Methylosarcina fibrata AML-C10: one gene and its partner. The protein of the gene in region 2 interacts with the protein of the main gene of each other region in a pairwise test. Links are inferred from orthologs where the notes say so. Each region holds a gene or a part of one and is shown on either strand. Other genes may lie near its edges.

Region 1 (3,181 bases), 710 kb from region 2 along the record:
TTTTTCCAGTTCCCCCGGACGGTCGGCATTGTACAGGATGAGAGGATGCAGATTGCCGTCGCCGGCATGAAACACGTTGACTACCGCCAGACCGTAACGCTCGGACAATTCCGCTATGGATTTCAGCACTTTTACCAGAAACCGTCGGGGAATCGTGCCGTCCATGCAATAATAATCCGGAGAAATCCGCCCGACCGCCGGAAATGCGGCCTTGCGTCCTGCCCAGAGAACCTGTCTTTGCTCCCGACTTCCGGCCCGTCTTAATTCATAAGCCCCGTTCGATTTCAATACCTCGCAGGCCCGGTCGAGTTCTTCTTCGACCTGCTTTCGAGTACCGTCCAGTTCGCATAACAGAATGGCTTCGGCTTCTACCGGATAGCCGGCATGAATAAAATCTTCCGCGGCTTTAATGGCGGCTTGGTCCATCATTTCCAATCCGGCCGGCAGCAGACCCGAAGCGATGATGGCCGCCACCGCCGAGCCCGCCTGTTCGACGTCTGCAAAGGCAGCCAGAATGACTTCGCAATGTTCGGGCAGGGGCAACAACTTGACAGTCACTTCGACCACCACGCCGAGCAAGCCTTCCGAACCGGCCATTAAAGCCAGTAAATCCAGTCCGGGGCCGTCCAGGCCGTGACTTCCCACGGTAACCAGGGCGCCGTCCATCGTCACGATCCTGACCTGTAGAATATTATGGGTCGTGAGGCCGTATTTAAGGCAGTGCACTCCGCCGGAGTTTTCGGCGACGTTGCCGCCGATCGTGCAGGCGATCTGCGACGACGGATCGGGAGCGTAGAACAAGCCTTGTTGAGCCACGGCCTGGGAAATGGCGATATTGCGCACCCCCGGCTGAACCCTCGCCAGCCGGTTGGCGCAGTCGATTTCGAGAATTTGATTGAGCCTGGCGAGACTCAACAATACACCGTTTTCCAACGGCAGCGCCCCTCCGGCCAGTCCCGTACCGGCGCCTCTCGCCACGACCGGCACCCCGTATCGATGGCAGATCGCCAGGATGCGCTGCACCTGCTCGACGGTATCCGGCAACAGAACCAGCCAGGGCAGACAATGATACACCGACAAGCCGTCGCATTCGAAAGGCCTGAGCGCTTCCGTTTCGGAAATAATCGATGCGGCCGGTAAAAATGTTTTAAACTCGTCAATCAAAAGGCGGCGGTCTACCTGATGACGAATCGTTTCGGAAGTATGCGGCCTGACGATTTTCATAGACGTTGTTCGTATTTTGAGGAGTGCTTCCGTGTATTGTGTCAAAAGCAGGCAAACAATTGAAGACACAATTAAAAAATCCCGTTTTATCGGCATCGTCATGCCCTGCCGGAGCGAACGGGAAGCGATGGAGCATCTGCGTTCTCTGCATCTTGAGCATCCTCACGCCACTCACGTCGCGTACGCTTACCGGCTGAAAACGGAACAGGGCTTCGTCTACCGCTGCCACGACGCCGGCGAGCCGGCCGGAACCGCCGGCAAACCGATTTTCCAACACCTGGAAGGCAAGGACCTGATCAACGTGCTGGTCGCCGTCATCCGCTATTTCGGCGGCATCAAACTCGGCGCCGGCGGTCTGACTCGCGCTTACGGCAATACCGCGAAAAAAGCGATCGAAGCGGCGGAAATCTCGGACTACGTCGAATGGGTCCAAGTGCCGATGACTCTCGATTACGGCCAGATGCAGCCGTTGGAATACGCCCTGAAAAAATGGGAAGGACGCATCCTGAAGCAGGATTTTACCGAACGGGTCCGGCTTGTCGTTGAACTGCCCGCCGAACATTTAAGCGTCTTGTTGCAGTCCTTCCCTGCAGCGGCGGACTTCCTGCCTGAAGCCCGGCCGTTCTAGCCGTCCTTGACGCCCAAAAGATCCTGATACGTAACATACATCAGCGTGGATACCAGCATGTACAAAACGGGCGTCAACAAGGGCGTCACCGAGGAGCAGAGCAGCGCTTCCAGAACGATAAAACCGTAGAGTTTATAAAAAGCGCCCCGGTTTCGAGAGATCTCGTGAACGCCCCGCTCTCTGGCCTGACTGAAACTGTAGTTTCTGAACAGCATGAGCGGATAACTGAACCAACTGGCAAAGGTGGACAACATGACCAGCACAAAAACAAGCGCGACGTTGGCGTAGGTATAAAACCAGCTCGCGATTTCCCGCATCGGCCGGCGGTGCAGATTCTCCGGGGTCAGCTCCCAGTAAAAGAAAAAGCGTCCGGTCTTCAGAAGATCGCCCGAGACAAGATTGGCCACGACATTGATGCCGAACCAGCAGACAACCAGGCTGGCCGCCGCCAGAACGGCCAGAGGCAGGCTTTTCCTGATCGCCCATGCCAAAGGGACCGGATTGTCGCCCGAATAATTAAGGTCGATGTATTTCGCAATCCCGACCCCGACAAATAACGAGGTGACCGAGAAAAAAATGCCTAACGCCAGGGAAATACGTCCTACCAATAAAATGACGCCGGTCGCCAGGGTGTAGCCGACCCACACCAAAGGACCGCGAGCGATAAACAGCAGGCTTTCTCTAAGCCAGTCGCCGAATTGCCCTTTCTTCACGAAGAGATCCTCGAAATCCCGACCGCTTTGCGGATTTCCCGGAGAAACGGAATGCTGATCGCTCTGGCTTTTTCCGCACCTTCCTGCAATTGCTGTTCGATGTGATCGGGCGCCTCAAGCAAGGCTTCGTAACGTTCCCTGGCCGGCGCGATATGGTCGTTGATATAGTCGAACAGAATCTGCTTCATTTCGCCCCAGCCGATGCCTTCGGCGTAGCGTCGGCGTATTTCGGCCACTTCCGAAGGCGTGGCGAACGCCTTGTAAATGCCGAACAGAGTACAGCCTTCGGTCTCCTTGGGCACGCCCGGCTCGAGCGAATTGGTTTTGATTTTACTTATCAGTTTTTTTAATTTTTTCTCCGGCTCGAACAGCGGGATGGTGTTGTTGTAACTCTTGCTCATCTTTCGTCCGTCTAGACCGAGTAACGTCGCGCTGTTTTCCTCGACGACCGCTTCGGGCAAGGTGAAATGTTCGCCGTAAATATGATTGAAGCGGGCGGCGATATCCCGCGCCATTTCGATGTGCTGAACCTGATCCTTGCCGACCGGAACCTTGTTGGCATTAAACATCAGAATATCGGCCGCCATTAAAATCGGGTAACTGAACAAGCCCATGG
Region 2 (3,349 bases):
AGTTTTTATTCCAGGAGTTCAAAATGGCAACAGGCACTGTTAAGTGGTTTAACAACACAAAAGGGTTTGGTTTTATTGAACCTGCAGAAGGCAAGGAAGATGTTTTCGTCCATCATTCGGTAATTCAGGGAGAAGGATTTAAAACCCTGACTCCTGGTCAAGCGGTTACTTTCGACATCGAATCCGGCCCCAAGGGATTGACTGCCGTCAACGTCTGCCCTTCCAAATAACGGCAGCGGGTTTATTCGACAAAAAACCCGACGGCCTGCCGAATCCAGCGGTTGAGCAATTTCTTGTAGCCGCTGCGATTTGGCCGGTTTGCCGGTTCCTCGGTCGTAAGGAATAGAGCCCATTCCGCTATCGGTGAAAGATCGGCCGGACGGAACAGACAAGGCCGCGCACTCTTGTTTTTATTTTTCGGATTTATGTGCGGACAAAGCCGGCCTGGAATGGCGGCAACGGCTTAAGGTCCCGAAGCGTCTGCGGGATCGCCTTCATATGGCGTGGCATAACTGCATTCTTTCTGAGGGCAGACCTTTTCGACGCCGCGCCGTTTGGTTTCCTTGATGGTCAGAATCGGCCATTGGCAGGCCGGACAGGTTTCTTTGAACGGCGCATTCCAGAGTGCGTAATTGCATTTGGGATATTCCGAACAGGAATAAAAGATTTTGCCGTTGCGCGATTTGCGTTTCAGGAGACTGCCTTTTTTGCACTGCGGACATTCGACTCCGGTGTCCAGAGGTTTTTCCAGAGGCTCGATATAGCGGCATTTGGGATAGGCGCTGCAGCCGATGAATTTGCCGTAGCGGCCCGCCTTCAGGACCAGCGGCGAAGCGCAGCTTGGGCACGTGCGTCCTTCCACCACTTCGGGTTCGTCCGGACTTTTGGCGTCTTCATTGAGATTTCGGGTATACGAACATTCCGGATAATTGGTGCAGCCGACGAACCGGCCGTTGCGGCCAAGGCGTATGGACAACGGACTGCCGCATTCCGGACAAGTCTCGTCAATGGCTTCCTGAGTCACGTCCTTTCGCTGGACGCTTTCGTCCTTGTCCTGAATCAAGGACGTAAACGGACGCCAGAATTCGCCCATCAACGGAATCCAGTCTTTTTCGCCGCGGGAAACGGCGTCCAGATCATCTTCCAGTTTCGCGGTGAAATCGTAGTCGACGTATTTCGTGAAATGTTCGGTTAGAAACTTGTTGACGATTCGGCCGACGTCGGTCGGATAGAAGCGTTTGTTTTCCAGAGTGGCGTACTCTCGATTCAGCAGCGTGGAAATGATCGACGCATAGGTGGAAGGCCGTCCGATGCCATGCTCTTCCAAAGCTTTCACCAGGCTGGCCTCGCCGTAACGCGGCGGCGGCTCGGTAAAATGCTGGCCGGCGAGGATGTCGTTCAAGGGCACCGGCCGCCCTTCTTCCAATACCGGCAAGAAACTTTCCTTGTCGTCGCTGTCGGCGGTGTCGTCCTTGCCTTCCAGATACACCGCCATGAATCCGGGATTGGCGATCGATGAACCGGTGGCTCTGAACACGTGTTGGCCGTTGTCGCCGCAGGTCAGATCCACCGCGATCACGTTTAACGTCGCCTGAATCATTTGGCAGGCGATGGTCCGCTTCCAGATCAGATCGTACAGCTTGAATTGTTCGTCACTCAGGTAGGCCCTGAGCTGGCTCGGCAAGTATCCGGGATAAGTGGGGCGTATCGCCTCGTGTGCTTCCTGTGCGTTTTTCGATTTGGTTTTGAAAAGACGCGGTTCTTTAGGAACGTTTTCGGCGCCGTAGGTTTCGGCGATCAGTTTGCGCATTTCGGCAACGGCTTCTACCGACAGATTGACGGAGTCAGTACGCATGTAGGTGATCAGGCCGGCGGTTTCGCCGCCGATATCGATGCCTTCGTACAACTGCTGGGCGACCATCATCGTGCGCTTGGTCGTAAAGCCCAGTTTGCGGGAGGCTTCCTGCTGCAGGGTCGACGTAATGAATGGCGGGGCCGGGTTGCGTTTTTGCTGCTTTTTTTCCAGTTTCGCGACCAGCAGCTTTCCGTCCGCCGCATCGAGCAGAGTCCGTTTGGCTTTCTCGGCCGAGACTTCGTCGGTGAAGCTGAATTGGTTCAGTTTTTTGCCGTCGAAGTGGGTCAGCCTGGCTTTAAAGTTTTGTTCCTGGGCCGTCAGCAAGGCTTCGATCGTCCAGTATTCCTGGGTCTTGAAGGCTTCGATTTCCTGTTCGCGCTCGACGATCATCCGCAGCGCGGGGCTTTGCACCCGTCCTGCCGAAAGGCCTCTGCGAATTTTTTTCCACAATAACGGCGACAGATTGAATCCCACCAGATAATCGAGGGCTCTGCGCGCCTGCTGGGCATTGATCAGATTGGTGGACAGATGTTCCGGATTGGCGATCGCTTCGGTCACCGCTTTTTTGGTAATCTCGTGAAAAACGACGCGGTGCACCGGCTTGTCCTTGAGAATCTTTTTTTCTTTCAGCAATTCGTAAAGATGCCAGGAGATGGCCTCGCCTTCCCGGTCCGGGTCGGTTGCGAGGTATAAGGCATCGGCGGATTTAAGGGCTTTGCTGATGGCCTGCACGTGGCGCAGGTTCCGTTCGATGACTTCGTATTTCATCGCGAAGTCATGCTCAGGATCCACGGCGCCTTCTTTGGGCACGAGATCGCGCACGTGACCGTAGGAAGCCAATACCTGGAAATCCTTGCCCAAATATTTTTCTATGGTTTTGGCTTTTGCAGGCGATTCTACAATGACAAGATTCTTGCTCATTTATTCCGTAAGGAAAGGTGAAAGTTGGCAGAAAAAACTGTGGCTGATTTGCCTTTCGCCTTTGACCCGATTTATTTAATTAATGCAGATAGGCCGGCACCAGATCGTAGACGATGTCTTCCATTCTGGAAAATGCAATTTCTTCGTCCGGTTGACTGAGTAATACCATTAATACGATCCATTTCAGTTTTTCGATCGATATTTCTTCATTTTCCAGAGCCATGACCCGGTCGATGACGATTTCCCGATTGGCCGGGTTCAAGATTCCGCTGTGTTCCAGAAACATGATGAAATTGAGGCAGTCGAGATCGAGCTTTTCTCTTTCTTCCGGACAGAAGATACGGAACGCCGCGGTCACTGTCGGCCGGATGGCGCGTTGCACGCTCAGCGATTCCAGCCAGTCGAAGGCTTTGCTCACCTCTAGTTGATCAAAACCCGCTTCCATTAATTCGGTTCTGATCACGTCGCTGTCCGGCAGTATTTCAATTTCGTCTTCCATATAATTTTCAAACAAATACATCAGGACATCAAAAATATTTTCTTTCATAAAGGTTATTTCCGCCTATTTAAGTC

What was found.
Region 1: the proteins of topA (region 2) and A3OW_RS0121490 interact in binary tests that used the Escherichia coli proteins (3 or more experiments, as listed by UniProt). The link is inferred for Methylosarcina fibrata AML-C10 from one-to-one orthologs.

What each region holds. Positions count from the first base shown.
Region 1 is NZ_KB889965.1:4,535,647-4,538,827, reverse strand. The notes cover bases 196-3,053. They hold A3OW_RS0121490 (IMPACT family protein), read left to right. Parts: upstream 196-1,255; coding sequence 1,256-1,852; downstream 1,853-3,053. Other genes in these bases: A3OW_RS0121480 (tryptophan--tRNA ligase), read right to left, coding at 2,562-3,053; A3OW_RS0121485 (hypothetical protein), read right to left, coding at 1,849-2,565; A3OW_RS0121495 (FAD-linked oxidase C-terminal domain-containing protein), read right to left, coding at 196-1,224. Also shown: more of A3OW_RS0121495, read right to left, coding at 1-195; more of A3OW_RS0121480, read right to left, coding at 3,054-3,181.
Region 2 is NZ_KB889965.1:3,823,711-3,827,059, forward strand. What follows is about bases 121-3,146. They hold topA (type I DNA topoisomerase), read right to left. Parts: upstream 2,777-3,146; coding sequence 464-2,776; downstream 121-463. Other genes in these bases: A3OW_RS0117870 (cold-shock protein), read left to right, coding at 121-230; A3OW_RS0117880 (DUF494 domain-containing protein), read right to left, coding at 2,856-3,146. In the rest of the region: more of A3OW_RS0117870, read left to right, coding at 24-120; more of A3OW_RS0117880, read right to left, coding at 3,147-3,323; DNA-processing protein DprA, read right to left, coding at 3,339-3,349. UniProt on the Escherichia coli protein: Releases the supercoiling and torsional tension of DNA, which is introduced during the DNA replication and transcription, by transiently cleaving and rejoining one strand of the DNA duplex.